3 regions of the Modicisalibacter sp. genome follow, and region 1 is predicted to be linked to each of the others. Evidence: predicted binding sites of a transcription regulator. Region 1 holds the regulator's gene; each other region holds the start of a gene.
The links. The regulator PhoB, encoded in region 1, activates phosphate uptake and scavenging genes when phosphate is short. The targets are predictions, from matches to a motif close to TGTCATANNNNTGTCANA.
Positions count from the first base shown of each region.

Region 1 (5,804 bases):
GGCGGCCAGCTCGGTGCGCGGCACCAGGCCGGTGGCGACCAGCACCAGGTCGGCGTCGAGGACATGGCCGTCATCCAGCGCCACGCTCAGATCCCCGCCGTCGAGACCCAGCTCGCCCACGCCGCGCCCCAGATGCAGCTCGACCCCCGCCCCGGCCAGCGCAGCGCCCAGCACCCGGCCCAGCGGCTCGGGCAGCAGGCGGGCCAGCGGCGCCCGCTCGGGGGCGATCATGGCCACGGCATGACCGCCGGCGACCAGGTCGTTGGCGTACTCGCAGCCCACTAGCCCGGCGCCGATGACGGCGACGCGCGCCGACCGCCCCAGCGCCGTCAGGGCGGCATGGAAGGCCCGGTAGTCGTCGAGGTCGTTGATGGTGAAGACCCGCCCGGCGAGTGTTGCGTCGATGGCGAAGGGCGGCTGCGGCGCGGCCCCGGTGGCCAGCACCAGGTCATCGAAGGGCAGGCGCTCGGCGCCGATGTGCAGCTCGCGGGCCACGGGATCGAGGGCGTCGACCCGGGTCCGGGGGCGCATCACCAGATTCAGGCGCTCGGCGGCATCCAGCGCCGAGTCGGCGGCCAGCGCCTCCGGCGCCAGGCCCTTGGCGAAGCCGGTGGAGAGCAGGGGCTTGGAATAGTCGTCGCCGCTGTCGGCGGTGATCAGGGTGATCGGCCGCTCGGGCTGCAGGCGGCGCAGGGCACGCGCCAGGCCGAAACCGGCCATGCCGCTGCCGATCAGGGTCAGGGATCGAGTCATGGGTCGTGGTGCCAGCGGGTCGTGGATGACGGGCCGGGACCGGGCCGGCCAGGTCGTCATGGTACACTATCGCGCCCGTTTGCCGACCCGGAGGCCGGTTTGCCCGCTTCGACACGCCCCGTGGCGATCCCCCACTGGCGCCCCGCCGCCGCCTGGCGGCCGGCGATGAGCCCGGCCTGGTGGCAGTGGCTGGCCTCGCGCGATTCGCTGACCCGGCGGCTGGGCGCGGCGATGCCGCAGCCCTTCGCCGTGCGCCTGCTCGCCCAGCGCCTGGCCCGCCCGCGCCGCGACGAGGCCCGTGCCCTCGGCGTGCCCGCCTCGCACTATGTCTGGTGTCGCGAGGTGGCGCTGTGCAGCGGCGACACGCCCTGGGTGCTCGCCCGCTCGGTGGCGCCGCTGACCAGCCTGACCGGCCAGCGGCTGGGCCAGCTCGGCGAGCGCTCGCTGGGCCACTGGCTGTTCCGCCAGCCGGATCTCGAGCGCGGACCGATCGCGATCACCCGTGGCGCGCCGCCCTTTCCGACGGCCGAGGCGCCCTGGGGACGGCGCTCGCGCTTTCGCCACGGCCGCTTCGAGGTGCTGGTCCAGGAGTTCTTCCTGACCGCCATGGCGGATGAACTGGGGCTGGCGACTCGCTAGACTGTGGCCCGATCGTTCTCGGAGGCTGTCATGCAACCCACCCCGCGTCCCGTCGGTCTGGCTCGCCTGCATCCCGCGCGCCTGCCCGCCTTCCTGCACCTGACCCGGCTCGACCGGCCGATCGGCACCTGGCTGTTGATGTGGCCGACCCTGTGGGCCCTGTGGATCGCCGCCGACGGCCTGCCCGAGCGCGCGACGCTGCTGATCTTCGTCGCCGGCGTCTACCTGATGCGCGCCGCCGGCTGCGTGATCAACGACTACGCCGACCGCCACTTCGACGGCCACGTCAAGCGCACCCGCGATCGTCCGCTGGCCACCGGGCGGATCGGTGCGGGCGAGGCCCGGGTGCTGTTCGCGGGGCTGGTCGCCGCGTCCTTCGTGCTGGTCTGCTTCACCAACGCCTTCACGGTGATGCTGTCGTTCGGCGGGGTGGCACTGGCCTTCGTCTATCCGTTCATGAAGCGCTATACCCACTGGCCGCAGGTGGTGCTCGGCGCGGCCTTCTCGTGGGCGATCCCCATGGCCTTCGGCGCCGTCCAGCAGCAGCTGCCGGCGGATGCCTGGCTGCTGTTCGTCGCCAACGTGCTGTGGACGGTGGCCTACGACACCGAATACGCCATGGTCGACCGCGACGACGACCTGAAGATCGGCATCAAGTCCACCGCCGTGCTGTTCGGCCGGCACGACAAGCTGATCATCGGTCTGCTGCAGCTGGCCACGCTGACCCTGCTCGCCGTGGTGGGCGTGCGCCAGGCGCTGGGCGGCTACTACTGGATCGGCCTGACGGCGATGGGGCTGATCTTCGTCTACCAGCAGTGGCTGATCCGCGACCGCTCCCGGGAACGCTGCTTCCGGGCGTTTCTCAACAACCACTGGGCAGGGCTGGTGCTCCACGCCGGCATCATGATGGCGCTGTGGCCCGAGGGCTGACGCGGGCATTGCGAGCGCCCGGCGTCTGTCACAAGCTTGTCATGCGCGCGCGTTGTAATCGTCATCGTCCTGTCACCGACGGATGCCTGCCGCGGGCGGTGTCCGTCACCCCACGAGGCCAGGGAAATGACATCCAAGACCGTTCTGATCGTCGATGACGAGCCCTCCATCCGCGAGATGATCGCCGTGGCGCTGGAGATGGCCGATTACCGGGTCCTGGAGGCCGACAATGCCCAGGACGCCCACGCCCTGATCGTCGACAGCCAGCCCGACCTGCTGCTGCTCGACTGGATGATGCCCGGCACCAGCGGCATCGAGCTGGCGCGGCGCCTGAAGCGCGAGGAGACCACCGCCGAGCTGCCGATCATCATGCTCACCGCCAAGAGCGAGGAGGACAACAAGATCCTCGGGCTCGAGGCCGGCGCCGACGACTACATCACCAAGCCCTTCTCGCCGCGCGAGCTGGTCGCCCGGCTCAAGGCGGTCCTGCGCCGCACCACGCCACGCGGTGTCGAGGAAGTGGTGGAGGTCGACGGCCTGATGCTCGACCCAGCCAGTCACCGGGTCTCGTCCAACGGCCAGGCGCTGGAGATCGGTCCCACCGAGTACCGGCTGCTGCAATTCTTCATGACTCACCCCGAACGGGCCTACACCCGCGGCCAGTTGCTCGATCAGGTCTGGGGTGGCAACGTCTACGTCGAGGAACGCACGGTCGACGTGCATATCCGCCGTCTGCGCAAGGCACTGGGCGAGGCACATCAGCACCTGATCCAGACCGTGCGCGGCACCGGCTATCGCTTCTCGGCGCGGGGATAAGACCACCGGCATGTACTACTGGAACAACGAGCTCTGGCGACTGGCCTATCTGGTCATCGGGCTGGGGCTGCTGGGCTGGGTGCTCGGCGATCTCGGCTGGGGCGTGGCCGCCGGCCTCGCCCTGTTCGTGCTCATCCACCTGCGCCACCTGCGCGAGCTCTACCAGTGGCTGAACAGTGACCCGAGCGAGGAGCCCCCGGCGGGCAGCGGCGTGTGGGGCGATTTGTTCGACCGCCTGTACCGCTACCAGAAGGTCCAGCGGCTGACCCAGCAGCGCCTGCGCGACGTGATCCACCGCATCCAGGAATCCGCCGAGGCGATGCGCGACAGCGTGGTGATGCTCGACAACCAGGGCAACATGGACTGGTGGAACAGCGCCGCCGAGCACATGCTCGGCCTGCAGGCCCGCCACGATCGCGGCCAGCCCGTCACCAACCTGCTGCGCGATCCGCGCTTCATCGACTACTTCAACGCCCGCGACTATCGCGAGCCGGTGGTGCTGCCCTCGCCGCTGCGCGACGACCTGATGCTGCAGTTCCAGATCACCCTCTACGGCGACAACGAGCGGCTGGTGATGGTGCGCGACATCACCCGGCTGCACCGCCTCGAGCAGATGCGCCGCGACTTCGTCGCCAACGTCTCCCACGAGCTGCGCACGCCGCTGACCGTGCTCACCGGCTATCTCGAGACCTACACCGAGCACGCCGACCAGCTGCCGCCGCGCTGGCAGCGCGGCCTCGGCCAGATGCAGGACCAGACCCGACGCATGCAGAACCTGGTCGAGGACCTGCTGCTGCTGTCGCGGCTGGAAACCGACCACCAGACCGAACGCAGCGTGCCGGTGGCCGTGGCGCCGCTGCTGGGCAGCGTCCGCGACGACGCCGCCGCCCTGGCGGGCGGCGGGCGCCGGGTGCGCGTCGAGATCGACGAGTCGCACGATCTACTGGGGGTCGAGGCGGAACTGCGCAGCGCGGTCTCCAACCTGGCCTTCAACGCCGTGCGCTACACCCCCGAGGACAGCACCATCACCCTGCGCTGGCGCCCCTGGCAGGGCGGTGGCGCCCTCGAGGTCGAGGATGACGGCGACGGCATCGACCCGGTGCACATCCCGCGCCTGACCGAGCGCTTCTACCGAGTCGACAAGGGCCGCAGCGCCGCCACCGGCGGCACCGGCCTGGGGCTGGCGATCGTCAAGCACGTGCTGCTGCGCCACGACGCGCGCCTGGAGATCGACTCCCGCCCCGGCGAAGGCGCGCTGTTTCGCTGCGTGTTCCCCGCCGCCCGCCTGACCCGTCAGTCCATCGGCGAGGCCTACTCGCCCTCCGAGGAAACACCCCGCGCCGCCGGCAGCGGGCAGTTGCCGCAGTAGCCGAGTTCCGGCAGCCGGTAGCGCACGCAGCACAACCGCCGCCGCGTATGGCACGTGCCGTCGGCATCGCGGACCTGGCGGACCGGCCGATGGAGCGGGTTGCGGGCTCCGTCGGCGAACACCCGCCGGGCCATCAGCGCCTCGCCCAAGCCGAGGCCGGGTGCTGCCCACGCCTGTCCACGCAGCTGATCGATCAGGTAGGCGTAGTAGTGCCCGGCGTTGCTCCACAACGTGCGCGGCGCCAGCCCGCCGTGCGCGGCCATGACCGCGATGGCCGGCGCCAGCAGGCGATCCAGCAGCGGCCGCAGCAGTGGCTCGGGGTCGTCGGCCTCGATCATCTCGCCCTCGTGGGGTACCACCAGGCGGGCGACCCGCCCCGCGGCATCCAGCTCCAGCGCCAGCGTCTCGAGGGCCATCGGCAGCCGACGGCCCAGCACCAGGGCGGCCGCCGCCGGCACGAGGATCGCCTGGGCAAGAAAATACTTCGACCACAGCGAGACCAGCGCGCGGTGGTCGGGCCGCGTGTAGTCGCGGCCGAAGACGGCCAGTGCCGGGGCGAGCCCATCCGTCGAGAACAGCGCCGACGCGGCCCGGGTATTCGCCGACGCCGCGGCATCCGGAAGCCGCAGGCGGTCGTCCAGGCCAGCCAGCGGGCCACGGAACAGGGGGGCAAGGGAAGGCAGCATGGACGTCTCCGCTCGGACAACGTCCGCCACCTTAAGTGATAATAATTCTCGTTACAATCTTGCGCGGCAATCAGGAGCGCCGGGGCTTCTCGGCCGGCACTGGCAGATCCCGGTAGTGCTGCTGCCACATCAGCACCGCCCCGGCGACCGCACCGGGCAGCAGCAGCAGGTTGAGCACCGGTACCCAGCTGGCCGCCATCACCCAGCCGCCGAAGGTCAGCGTCGGCCACCAGCGCGAGCGCAGACGGCGGCGCATCTCGACGAAACTGACCAGGTTGTTGTCCATCGGGTAGTCGAGGTAGGTGACCGCCATCATCCAGGCCGAGAAGGCCGCCCATAGAAACGGCATCACCAGGTTCAGCCCGGGCACGAAGCCGAGCAGGAAGAGCAGCGCCATGCGCGGCAGGATATAGCCCAGCTTGACCAGCTCGCGGCCCAGGGCGTCGACGGCGGCGCGGGCGAAGCCGCGATCGTCCAGCGGCGGCCGGCCGGTGACCTGGCGCTCGACCTTCTCGGCGAGAAAGCCGTAGAAGGGCGCGGCGATCAGGTTGGCGACCAGCGTGAAGGTAAAGAACACCACCACCGCGAGGCTCGCCACCAGCAGCGGCCAG
Region 1 is NZ_JBSREH010000003.1:51,751-57,554, forward strand. Features, by position in the region: gene ACTCB7_RS03285 (NAD(P)/FAD-dependent oxidoreductase) at 1-753, opposite strand, end outside; gene ACTCB7_RS03290 (chorismate--pyruvate lyase family protein) at 919-1,392, shown strand; gene ubiA (4-hydroxybenzoate octaprenyltransferase) at 1,423-2,322, shown strand; gene phoB (phosphate regulon transcriptional regulator PhoB) at 2,449-3,138, shown strand; gene phoR (phosphate regulon sensor histidine kinase PhoR) at 3,149-4,507, shown strand; gene fhuF (siderophore-iron reductase FhuF) at 4,450-5,193, opposite strand; gene cysZ (sulfate transporter CysZ) at 5,264-5,804, opposite strand, start outside.

Region 2 (5,804 bases), on a different contig from region 1:
GCTGTTCATCGACGACACGGCGGCGCTGTCGCCCAACGAGATGCGCTCGCGCATCCGCCGCATCGTCCGCGAGCACGGCAACCTCGGCCTGATCATGATCGACTACCTGCAGCTGATGCAGATTCCCGGCTTTTCCGAGAACCGCACCGGCGAGATCTCCGAGATCTCGCGCTCGTTGAAGGGGCTGGCCAAGGAGTTCGGCTGCCCGGTGATCGCCCTGTCGCAGCTCAACCGCTCGCTGGAACAGCGGCCCAACAAGCGCCCGGTGATGTCGGACCTGCGCGAGTCCGGCGCCATCGAGCAGGACGCCGACCTGATCACCTTCGTCTATCGTGATGAGGTCTACAATCCGGATAATCCCGACAACAAGGGGCTGGCCGAACTGGTCATCGGCAAGCAGCGTAACGGGCCGATCGGCACCGTGCATCTGGCCTTCATCGGCAAGTACACGCGCTTCGAGGACCTCGCCCCCGACAGCTACGGCCAGCACTTCGGCGAATAGTCCGGGGTTGAGGCCGGGCGGTGCGGCCGTATAATGCCGCCCCTCGGGCGTCAACCGGCCCCGGGCCGACCATCGACGGCACAGACGACAGAGGAGAGACGCATGGCGGGCGGATATCGTCGCGGCTATCGCAAGCGCGCACCCAAGCTGGAGGCACGCGGCACGCTCGAGAGCATCGAGCGCGAGGGTCCCTTTCAGGAATGGCTGGGCATGCCCGACCTGTACCGCTATACGCTGGTGGTCGACGGCGAGACCTACAGCTACCAGACCGAGGATGCCGAGCTGCCGGTCGGCGAGGGCGACTACGTGGTGTTTCGCTACAAGCAGACCAAGGCCGGCAACTGGGTCGACCGCAACTCGCTGGGCATCGCCATCGACCCCTCGACCTACCAGCCTGACGCCTGAGGGCCGGCGTCGCCGGCGGGCGCTGCCTGTCACAAGGATGTCATCATCGTGTCGCTCAATGGCGGCATGACTCTCGATACAGCCTGCATCTCGCCCATTTCCGCCCTGGACAGCTTCATCGACACGTCGGCCATCGCGGTCCATTTTCAGCCGATCGTGTCGGTGCATTCCGGGCATGTCTTCGCCTATGAAGCCCTGTCCCGCGGGCCGGCCGGCACGGCGCTCGAGCCGCCGCTGGCGCTCTTCCGGGCCGCCCGGGAACGCCGGTTGCTGGCGCCGCTGGAGGCGGTGTGTCGCGAACGGGCCATGACCCGCTGGGTCGGCGAGGGTCTCGACGAGCGGCTGTTCATCAATGTTTCGCCGGAAGTGCTGCTGGATCCGAAGCATCGCAGCGGCGAGACACGCCGCCTGCTCGAGACCCTGGGGCTGCCGCCCCACCGTGTGGTGATCGAGCTGACCGAGCAGTCGCCGGGGATCGACCCGACGCTGATGGCCGAGGCGGTGCGCCACTACCAGTCGATGGGCTTCGCCATCGCCCTGGACGATCTCGGCGAGGGCTATGCCGGGCTGCGCCTGTGGTCGGAGATCGCCCCGGATTTCGTCAAGCTCGATCGGCATTTCGTCAGCGGGCTCGACGGCGACCCGGTCAAGCGTCGCTTCGTGCGGGCGATCATCGACATCGCCCACAGCATGGGCTCGCAGGTAATCGCCGAGGGCGTCGAGCGGGAGGCGGAGCTGGCCTGCCTGGGGGAGCTGGGCGCCGACTACTGCCAGGGCTGGCTCTTCGCCCATCCGGCGCCGGACCCGGCCCGGCGGCGGCCGGCACTGGACGAGCGGCTCGCGACCCTGACGCGACGCCACCGTCGGCCGCTGGAGGCGGTGATCATCGAGCGGCTCTGCACCGCGGTGACGCCGCTGCCGGCGGACGCCAGCGTGGCCGAGGCCAGCGAACGCTTCGCCGCCGAGCCCGACTCGCGCTGCCTGGCGGTAGTCGACGAGCAGGCCGTCCCCATCGGCGTGCTCGATCGCCAGCGGATCCTGGCGCTGCTCGGCAAGCGTTTCGGCTTCGACCTCCACGGGCGTCAGCGGGTCACCCGGGTGATGCGCCACGCTCCCTTGTGCGTGGAGGGCAGCGCCTCGCTCGACCAGGTCTCGCGCAAGGTCACCGGGCGCGAGCGCGACCTGCGCGACGAGGACTTCGTGATCACCGAGGCGGGGCGCTATCGCGGCATGGGGCGGGTGGTCGACCTGCTGCAGGTCATCACCGAGCAGCGCGTCGAGATCGCCCGCCAGGCCAACCCCCTGACCCAACTGCCCGGCAATGCGCCGATCCGCGCCGCCCTGGACCGCTTCGCCGGGCGCGCCCGGCCCTTCATCGCCGCCTATCTGGATCTGGACCACTTCAAGCCGTTCAACGACCGCTTCGGCTATGCCCTCGGCGACCGCCTGCTGCTGACGCTGGCCGAGCTGCTCGGCGAGTCGCTGCGCGATGGCGACTTCCTGGGGCATCTAGGCGGCGACGACTTCGTGCTGCTGCTCGACGACCCTCGCGATCGCCACGCCCGCCTGGCCGACATCCAGCGACGCTTCCGACGCGCCTGCGAGGCGCTGATGCCCGAAGCCATCGTCCGGGCCGACGGCTTCGACGGGGTGGACCGCTTCGGCCAGCGTCGCGTCTTCGGCCTGCCGCGGCTGTCCATCGCCGCGCTGATGCTCTCCGGTACGCGCCGGCCGGCGAGTTTCGGGGACTGCTGGCGCAGCCTCAAGGCGCAGGCCAAGCGCGACGCCACGGGGCGCGTGGTGGCCCGTTACCCGGCGTGAACTTCAGATGCGTTGCGTGGTCTGCAAAGATTGACCGCTGACATGGACCTGTCACACCCGATGGCTAGCCTGACTGGATAAGCAGGCCCGCCAATGGATCGACAAGCACAAGGAGGGAGCCTCATGGAGCTTCACGCACTCAAGCACTACGTGCACGAGCACGACAATTTCGAAGTTCGCGTCATCAGCCACGCCGGCAGCCGTTTCTACCAGGTCGAGCTCGAGGACCTCGAGGGCCAGCGTCACCTGCTGACCCGGCAGGGCAAGCCGATGCTGTTCCGCGCGCTGGACGACGTCTACCTGGAGCTCAAGCGGGCCGGCATCCACCGCGCCTATCTGGTCCAGTTCGTCGCCCACGACGAGATGATCGGCCACGAGGCCCACTATCACGAGCCGCTGGCCTCGCGCATGCCGCTGGTCTTCTGAGGGTCAGTACCGGGTCGGCAGCAGCCGGCCCAGGGTGAAGCGGTGCCGCGCCACCCACAGGTAGCCCCGATCGAGAATCCCCTTCAGCCCCGGCCGGTGTGACAGCCATACCAGCCGGCGATAGCCCAGCAGGGCGAGCATCGCCCGAACCGCCTCCATTCCCGCGAACCACTCGCCTCGCCCGTCGCGGGCGAACATGCGCCCCAGCAGCTCCTCCCAGTCGCGCCCCCAGGCCGCCGGCGAGAACTCCGCTGCACGGATGTTCACGCAGCGGATGCGCTCGCGATGGCGTTGCCGGTGGATCCAGGCGACCTGACGTCGGCAGATCGGGCAGTCGCCGTCGTAGAGCATCGTCAGCGGCGCTCGGGCGGTGGCGGGTGAGGTCATGCGTCCTCCGAGACGTTGCCGGGCAGGCGTGCTGCCCCGGTGTCCAGTTGTTCAATCGTTGTACAAATGGCCGAGATAGTCACGCTTCATTCCCCCGGCGAGCCGGGGGCTTGGTAGACTGCCCGGACTGTCACCTGCTTGCGTTCAAGGAGAGTCGTTCATGTCTCAGCCCCGCTTCGGCGTCCTGCTGGCCAACCTCGGTACCCCCGATGCGCCGACCCCGGCGGCGGTGCGCCGCTATCTGGCGGAGTTCCTGTGGGACGAACGGGTGGTGGATGTCTCGCGGCCGCTGTGGTGGCTGATCCTGCACGGCGTGATCCTGCGCGTGCGCCCGGGGCGGGTGGCCCGCAACTATGCCGCGGTCTGGCAGGACGAGGGCTCGCCGCTGCTGGCGATCGGCCGCCGCCAGCAGCGCGCCCTGGCCGAGCGTCTCGCCGAGCGCTTCGGCGAGACGATTCCCGTGGAGCTGGCGATGACCTACGGCAACCCGAGCATGGAGCGGGCCGGCCAGGCCCTGCGCGATGCCGGGGTGTCGCGCATCCTGGTGCTGCCGCTGTTCCCGCAGTTTTCGCGCTCGACCACCGCGGCGGTCTTCGACCGTCTGGCGCGGGCGCTCAAGCCCTGCCCGCACCTGCCCGAGCTGCGGTTCGTCAACGACTATCACGCTCATCCGGCCTACATCGAGGCGCTGGCGGCCAGCGTGCGCGAGCACTGGGCGAGCCAGGGCGGCCAGCGGGGGCGGCTGCTGATGTCCTATCACGGCATTCCCAAGCGCTATGCCGAGTCGGGCGACCCCTACCCCCAGCAGTGCGCGGCCACCAGCCGGGCGCTGGCCGAGGCGCTGGGGCTGGAGGACGACGCCTGGCTGATGAGCTACCAGTCGCGCTTCGGTCGCGAGGAGTGGCTCCGGCCCTACACCGACGAGACGCTGAAGGCCTGGGGCCACGAAGGCGTCGAGCACGTCGACGTGATCAGCCCGGCCTTCGCCGCCGACTGCCTGGAGACCCTGGAGGAGCTCGAGGTGGAAAACCGCGATAACTTCCTCGGCGCCGGCGGCCGGGTCTATCGCTACATCCCGGCGCTCAACGACCGCGCCGATCACATCGCGCTGTTCGCGCAGCTGGTGGAACAGCACACCCGGGGCTGGTAGGGCGTCAGGGCAGGCGGTCGCCGTTGGCCTCGCTCTCCTCGTCCTCGGCCAGCTCCTCGATCTCGCCCCGGGTGCGCGGATCGCGGGGCAGCTTCTGGTGCAGCGCGCTCTTGGCCAGCAGGTGGGCGGACACCGGCGCGGTGATGAACAGGAAGATGGTGATCAGCATCTCCTGGAGGCTCGGGCCCTTGCCGACCAGCGAGAAGTAGAGCATCGAGGCCAGCAGCACGCAGCCCACCCCCAGGGTGGTGGTCTTGGTGGGGCCGTGCAGGCGCATGTAGATGTCGCGCAGATGGGTCAGCCCCAGCGAGCCGATGAAGGCGAAGGCGCCGCCGGCAATCAGCAGGACGGCGATCACGCCCTCCATGAGGTTGTAGAAGCCGATCATGTCTCGCTCCTTGGCCGGTGTCGGGCCGGCGTCATTCGATGATGTCGCCGCGCAGCAGGTACTTGCAGACGGCCACGGTGCTGATGAAGCCGAGCATGGCGATCAGCAGGGCGGCCTCGAAATAGGTCTTGTCGTTGAGCCAGATGCCGAGCAGCACGATCAACGCGATGGAGTTGACGTACAGGGTGTCGAGCGCCAGCAGGCGGTCGGGCTGGCCGGGGCCGATCGCCGCGCGATACAGGCACAGCAGCATGGCGGCGGTGAACAGGGCCAGGCTGATCCAGAAGGCGATGTCTAGCATCCGAAGATCTCCTTGAGCGGTCGTTCGTAGCGCTCGCGTATCGTGTCGATGGTGGCCGGGATGTCGTCGGTGTCCAGCACGTGGATCAGCAGCGTGCGGCGGTCCTGGCGCAGGTTGGCCGATACCGTTCCCGGCGTCAGCGTGATGGTGCTGGCGAGGATGGTGATGGGGAACAGCTCCTCGAGTTCCAGCGGATACTCGACGAAGGCCGGCTGCATGCGCCCGCGCGGATCGAGGATCAGCTTCGAGACCTCCAGGTTGGCGACGATGATGTCGCCGAGCAGGCGCAGGATGTAGCGCACCAGCAGCCAGGGCCGCTTGATGGTCGGCTGGTGCTCCCAGAAGCGTCGGGTGAGCAGCGGGATGACGATGGCCAGAAAGCCGCCCAGCAGCACCTGGCCGAGGGCCATGCTCTGCTGCAGCA
Region 2 is NZ_JBSREH010000001.1:168,951-174,754, reverse strand. Features, by position in the region: gene dnaB (replicative DNA helicase) at 1-502, shown strand, start outside; gene ACTCB7_RS00795 (hypothetical protein) at 605-907, shown strand; gene ACTCB7_RS00790 (EAL domain-containing protein) at 956-2,728, shown strand; gene ACTCB7_RS00785 (DUF6482 family protein) at 2,852-3,154, shown strand; gene ACTCB7_RS00780 (thiol-disulfide oxidoreductase DCC family protein) at 3,158-3,541, opposite strand; gene hemH (ferrochelatase) at 3,702-4,691, shown strand; gene ACTCB7_RS00770 (Na+/H+ antiporter subunit G) at 4,696-5,079, opposite strand; gene ACTCB7_RS00765 (K+/H+ antiporter subunit F) at 5,111-5,380, opposite strand; gene ACTCB7_RS00760 (Na+/H+ antiporter subunit E) at 5,374-5,804, opposite strand, start outside.
Region 2: ACTCB7_RS00785 (DUF6482 family protein) is a predicted target of PhoB. The motif match lies at 2,767-2,784, and genes of this name have one in related genera.

Region 3 (5,804 bases), on a different contig from region 1:
GATCACCCCCGGGTCGAAGACCAGCGCCAGCATCCGCCGGCCCAGCTCGAAGAGCACCTGCTCCGGCGCGGTGGCATCGCGCCGCCCGGCCTCCAGCACCTCCCAGGCGGTGGCGATGTGGCGCTCCATGGCCGCCATGAACAGCCCTTCCTTGTTGCCGAACAGCTTGTAGAGCGTGGCCAGCGACCCGCCGGCCCGCGCGACCACGTCGTTGACGCTCGCGCCGGCATAGCCCTGTTCCAGGAAGACGTCCCGGGCGGCGTCGAGCAGCCGTTCGCGGCGCGCCTCGCCGCGCGGGGTGCAGGCCCGTGTGCACGGGCCGGGGCGGGATTCGGACATGGTGACTCCTGGCCGGATCGATCCTCGATGGCGATGTAGTGTAGCATTCATTACACTGTGTGGCAGCCGGGTCGGGCGGCGGCACCCGCGGCAGGCGGGGCCCGCGCCGGGGCGCATCGAACCGAGGAGTCGACATGAAGCAGACGGGCAAGATCGTGGGCGCGCTGGTGGCCGTCGTGGCGCTGGCCGTGCTGGGCTGGCGGGCCTGGGAGTGGTGGCAGGTCGGACGCTTCATCGAGGAGACCGACAACGCCTACGTGCATACCGACAGCGTGGCGATTCGCGCCGAGCTGGCGGCCCGGGTCGCCGAGGTGGCGGTCGACGACAACCAGCCGGTGACGCAAGGGCAGCTGCTGGTCCGCCTCGACGATGCCAGCTATCGCGATCGGGTCAGCCAGGCCGAGGCGCAGCTGGCGGTGGCCACGGCCTCGATCGCCCAGGCCCGGCGCCGGGTGGCGTTGCAGAAGGCGGCGATCGACGAGGCCCGGTCGCAGGTCGAGGCGGCCCGTGCCGATGTCGACCAGGCCCGGCAGCACCTGGCGCGCTCGTCGAAGCTGGCCTCGCGCAACTATGGCTCGCGCCAGCAGTACGAGGACGACCAGGCCGCGCTGCGGGTCGCCAAATCGACGCTCGCCGCCCGCGAGGCCGCGGTGACCTCGGCGCAGCGCCGGCTGGCGGTCGCCGAGTCGGATGTCGACAGTGCCCGTGCCAGTCGCGACGCCGCCCGGGCCGACCTGGCCTACGCCCGTCATCAGCTCGACAAGACCCGCATCGTCGCGCCCCGCGACGGTGTGGTCGGCAACCTGACCGTCGAGGCCGGCACGCTCGCCCAGCCGTCGCTGACGCTGATGCAGCTGGTGCCCATCGACTCGGCCTACGTGGTGGCCAACTACAAGGAAACCCAGCTCGCGCGGATGCGCGTCGGCCAGCCGGTGGACATTCATGTCGACGCCTATCCCGACACGACCTTCCATGGCGTGGTCGACAGCCTGGCGCCGGCCACCGGAACCCAGTTCAGCCTGCTGCCGCAGGACAACGCCACCGGCAACTTCAACAAGATCGTCCAGCGGGTGCCGGTGAAGATTCGCGTCACCGGGCCCGACGACGCCCTGGGCCGCCTGCGCGGGGGGCTGTCGGTGGTGCCGGGAATCGACACCCGCGACCAGGGTGCCGGTACGCCGGCCGCCGGAACGCCGGCCGCCGGAACGCCGGCCGATGTAGCCCGTAGCGGGAGCGGCGCGTGAGCGACGCCGCCGTCGACGGCGCCCGTCAGGGCGTCAGCGATCTGCCGCCGTGGCCGCAGCGCATCGGTTTCATCGCTGCGGTGTTCGGCATGTTCATGGCGATCCTGGATATCCAGATCGTCGCCAGCTCACTCAACGAGATCCAGGCCGGGCTGTCGGCCAGTCAGGACGAGATCTCCTGGGTGCAGACCGCCTACCTGATCGCCGAGATCGTGATGATCCCGCTGTCGGGCATGCTGATGCGCATCCTCTCGACGCGGGTGGCCTTCACGCTCTCCTGTGCCGGTTTCACCCTGGCCAGCCTGGGCTGTGCGCTGGCCGGCTCCATCGAGCAGCTGATCGTGCTGCGCGCCATCCAGGGCTTCGCCGGCGGGGCGATGATCCCCATCACCCAGGCGGTGAGTTTCTCGATCTTTCCCCGGCGGGTGATGGGCAGCGTGCAGGCGGTGATCGGCATGGTGGTGACCATGGCGCCCTCGGTCGGCCCCACGGTGGGCGGCTACCTGACCGATATCGCCAGCTGGCACTGGCTGTTCCTGGCCAACGTGATTCCCGGGGTGCTGGTGTGCTGGGCGGCCTGGACCTTTCTCGACATTGACAAGGCCGACCATGCCGTCGCCCGCCGTCTGGACTGGCTCGGCCTGGCGCTGATCGCGGTGTTCCTCGGCTCGCTGGAGTTCGTGCTCGAGGAGGGCCCCGGCGACGACTGGTTCGCCAGCGATCGCATCGTCGTCATGACGCTGCTCTGCGTGCTGGCGGGCATCTGGTTCTTCGCCCGCACCCTGCGCCGCGAGCATCCCATCGTCGACCTCTATGCCTTCGCCAACCGCAACTTCGCCCTCGGCGCCGGCCTGGGCTTCATCATCGGCATCGCGCTCTACGGGCTGGTCTACCTGATGCCGCTGTTCTTCGGTCATGTCCGCCATTTCTCGAGCCTGCAGATCGGCCAGGTGATGTTCGTCACCGGCCTGACCATGTTCTTCTGCGCGCCGATCGTCGGCCAGCTCTCCAACCGCGTGGACCTGCGCCTGCTGCTGCTCGCCGGGCTGCTGCTGGTGGGCATCGGTTCGATGATGAACGCCGACCTGACCGTGGAGTCGGGCTTCTGGCAGTTCTTCTGGCCGCAGGTGGTACGCGGCATGGGGCTGATCCTGTGCATCATTCCCGCCTCGCGGATCGCGCTCGGCACGCTGCCGCCCCATGAAGTGGGCAACGCCAGCGGCCTGTTCAACGTGATGCGCAACCTCGGCGGGGCGGTGGGGCTGGCGCTGCTCGACACGGTGCGCGACTGGCGCGAGGACTTTCACTGGAACGCGCTGGCACCGGCCATCGATACCGGGCGCGAGGTGGTGGTGGCGGAAATCGCCAAGTACGAGGCGATGCTCGCCGGCTCGGTGCCCGATGCCCACCGGGCCGCGGTGGGCATGCTGGTCCAGCGCCTCTCCGAGCAGACGGTGGTGATGGCCTTCAACGACATCTTCCTCTGGCTGGGCATGATCTACCTGCTCAGCGTGCCGCTGGTGTTCCTGCTGCGGCGCATCGAGGCCTGATTTCAGCCAATGCCAGGCGTTCTGCAGACCGGGCATCGGGTCGGTGCCATCGAACGGACACGAAAGTGTCAGCCGGCTGTCATCCCGGCGCGGGATCATGCGGCGATGTCGATCATGGCGTCGGGGCGACGTTCCGGCCAGGCCGATGTCGCTCGACGCCACTTCGCTCTGCCCGATGACCAAGGACGTTCCCATGACCCAGTCTGTCGATAGCAATCGCCGCCGTCTGCTCGGCTTCATGGCGGGTGCGCCGCTGCTGCCGCTCGCCAGCGGTCTCGCCGGCCTCGGCGCCAGCCGCTCCGCGGCCGCCGCGACCGAGGCCACGCTCGACGCCGTCAGCTTCCTGCCCATGTCGGCCCCCTCGTTGAGCAACCCGGCCGCGATGGCGACCACCACCATCGGCTCGGCCATGCAGCTCCACATGAGCGACGGGACCAGCCGCCAGGTCAAGCTGGCCTACCATCCCTTCTTCATCACCGGCGACCGGGTGCCCGACGGCCGGGGTGGCACGGTGGTCGCCGGCGGCTACTACGACATCGACAACCAGCCGATCCTCGATCCCTCGGCCGGCAATCGCCAGTTCTTCTCCGACTGCCCGGACGGCACCAGCCTGCTGACGGTCGAGAACGCCCGGGTCGACGGTGTATACGGCAATCCCGTGTTCGCCGTCGTGCAGTTCGAATACACCACCCGCGACGGCGCCGGCGAATCGATGTACGGCCGCCTGCCCTCGCCGATCGCGGTGCTGACCCTGGACCAGAACCCGGAAACCGGCGAGCTGACGCTGGTCAAGTACCACAATGTCGACACCTCGCCGGTGGGCGGGCTGTGGATCACCTGCGGCGCCAGCCTGTCGCCCTGGGGCACCCACCTGTCCAGCGAGGAGTACGAGCCGGACGCCGCCGCCCCCGACGACGAGTTCAAGAGCTACTGCCGGAACCTGTTCGGCGACGAGAACCGCGGCACGCCCTACAACTACGGCCACCTGCCGGAAGTGACGGTCAATCCGGACGGCACCGGCACCCTCGTCAAGCATTACAACCTCGGGCGTCTCTCCCACGAGTTGATTCAGGTCATGCCTGACGAGCGCACCGTGCTGATGGGTGACGACGCCACCAACGGCGGCCTGTTCATGTTCGTCGCCGACAAGCCGCGGGATCTGTCGTCCGGCACCCTGTACGTGGGCAAATGGACCCAGGTCTCGGGCAAGGGCCCCGGCGCCGGCGACATCGGCTGGATCCGTCTGGGCCATGCCGACAGCGCCGAGATCAAGCAGCTGATCGACGACGGTATCCAGGCGTCGGATATCATGGATATCCGCACCGAGGACCCGCAGGACGAGGGCTTCACCCGCATCCCCTACAGCGGCAAAATCAACTGGGTCAAGCTCAAGCCGGGCATGGAGAAGGCCGCCGCCTTCCTCGAGACGCACCGCTACGCGGCCCTGGTCGGCGCCTCGATGGGCTTCACCAAGATGGAAGGCACCACCGTCAACGCCGCCGACAAGAAGGCCTATTCGGCCATGTCCTACATCTACAAGACGATGACCGACGGCAGCAGCGATATCCACGTCGAGGGGCCGACCGCCGGGGCGGTCTACGAGCACACCCTGCGCGGCGGCCAGAAGGACAGCGGCGGCCAGCCCATCGACAGCGAGTGGGTGTCGGTACACATGGCACCGCCGGCCAACCTCGTCGGCGAGGACCTGGCCGAACCGGACGCGCTGGGCAACACCGCCCATACCGACCGCATCGCCAACCCCGACAACATCAAGTTCTCCGAGGAGCTGCGCACCCTGTTCATCGGCGAGGACAGCGGCAACCACGTCAACAACTTCCTGTGGGCCTACAACGTCGACAGCGGCAAGCTCACGCGCCTCCTGTCCTGCCCCGCGGGCGCCGAGTCCACCGGGTTGCAGGCCGTCGACTCGATCAACGGCTGGACCTACATCATGAGCAACTTCCAGCACCCAGGCGACTGGGAAAGCCCGCTGCACGACAAGGTCCGCGAGACGCTCGACCCCTACGTGCGGGCCAACTACAAGGACCGCTACGGCGCCGCGGTGGGCTACATCACCGGCATGCCGAAGCTGGGCTGAGCCGCCGCCGACCGTCGGGCACTGGCCTCGACGCCGTGCATGGCGCATCCTGTGCGCCATGCACGACTCCCTGATCGCCGCCCTCGCGGCGCTGCGCAAGACGCTCAATGATCGCCGCCACCGTGGCCTGCTGTGGGCCGACGGCGAGGCGGCGATGGTGCGTGAGCGGGCCCTTGGCATCTGGCGTGGCGGCGACTGGCAGGCGCCGCTGTGGCTGGGCCCCACCGCCCCCGCCGATGATATCCCCGTGCTGCCCGCCGCCAAGGCGCGCACCCGGCTGGGCGGCGAGCACGAGCTGGTGGTGGTGGACGCCGCTTCCCCGGGCGGCGGCTTCGACCCCGAGGCCTTCGGCGCCGTCGCCGGCACGGTGCGCGCCGGTGGCTTGCTGGTGCTGCTGACGCCCGCCGACTGGCGCACCGACGCGCCGTTCCCCGACGCCGACTATGCCCGCCTGGCCAGCTGGCCCCATGCCGTCGACTCGCTCAGTGCCCATACCCTGGCACGGCTGGCCCGTTGCCTGCGCACCGCCGATACGGTGCTGCGCTGGCCGGCCGAGGCCACGCTTCCCGACCT
Region 3 is NZ_JBSREH010000001.1:301,698-307,501, reverse strand. Features, by position in the region: gene ACTCB7_RS01445 (TetR/AcrR family transcriptional regulator) at 1-339, opposite strand, end outside; gene ACTCB7_RS01440 (HlyD family secretion protein) at 474-1,583, shown strand; gene ACTCB7_RS01435 (DHA2 family efflux MFS transporter permease subunit) at 1,580-3,133, shown strand; gene ACTCB7_RS01430 (PhoX family protein) at 3,327-5,231, shown strand; gene ACTCB7_RS01425 (tRNA(Met) cytidine acetyltransferase TmcA) at 5,290-5,804, shown strand, end outside.
Region 3: ACTCB7_RS01430 (PhoX family protein) is a predicted target of PhoB. The motif match lies at 3,200-3,217, and genes of this name have one in related genera.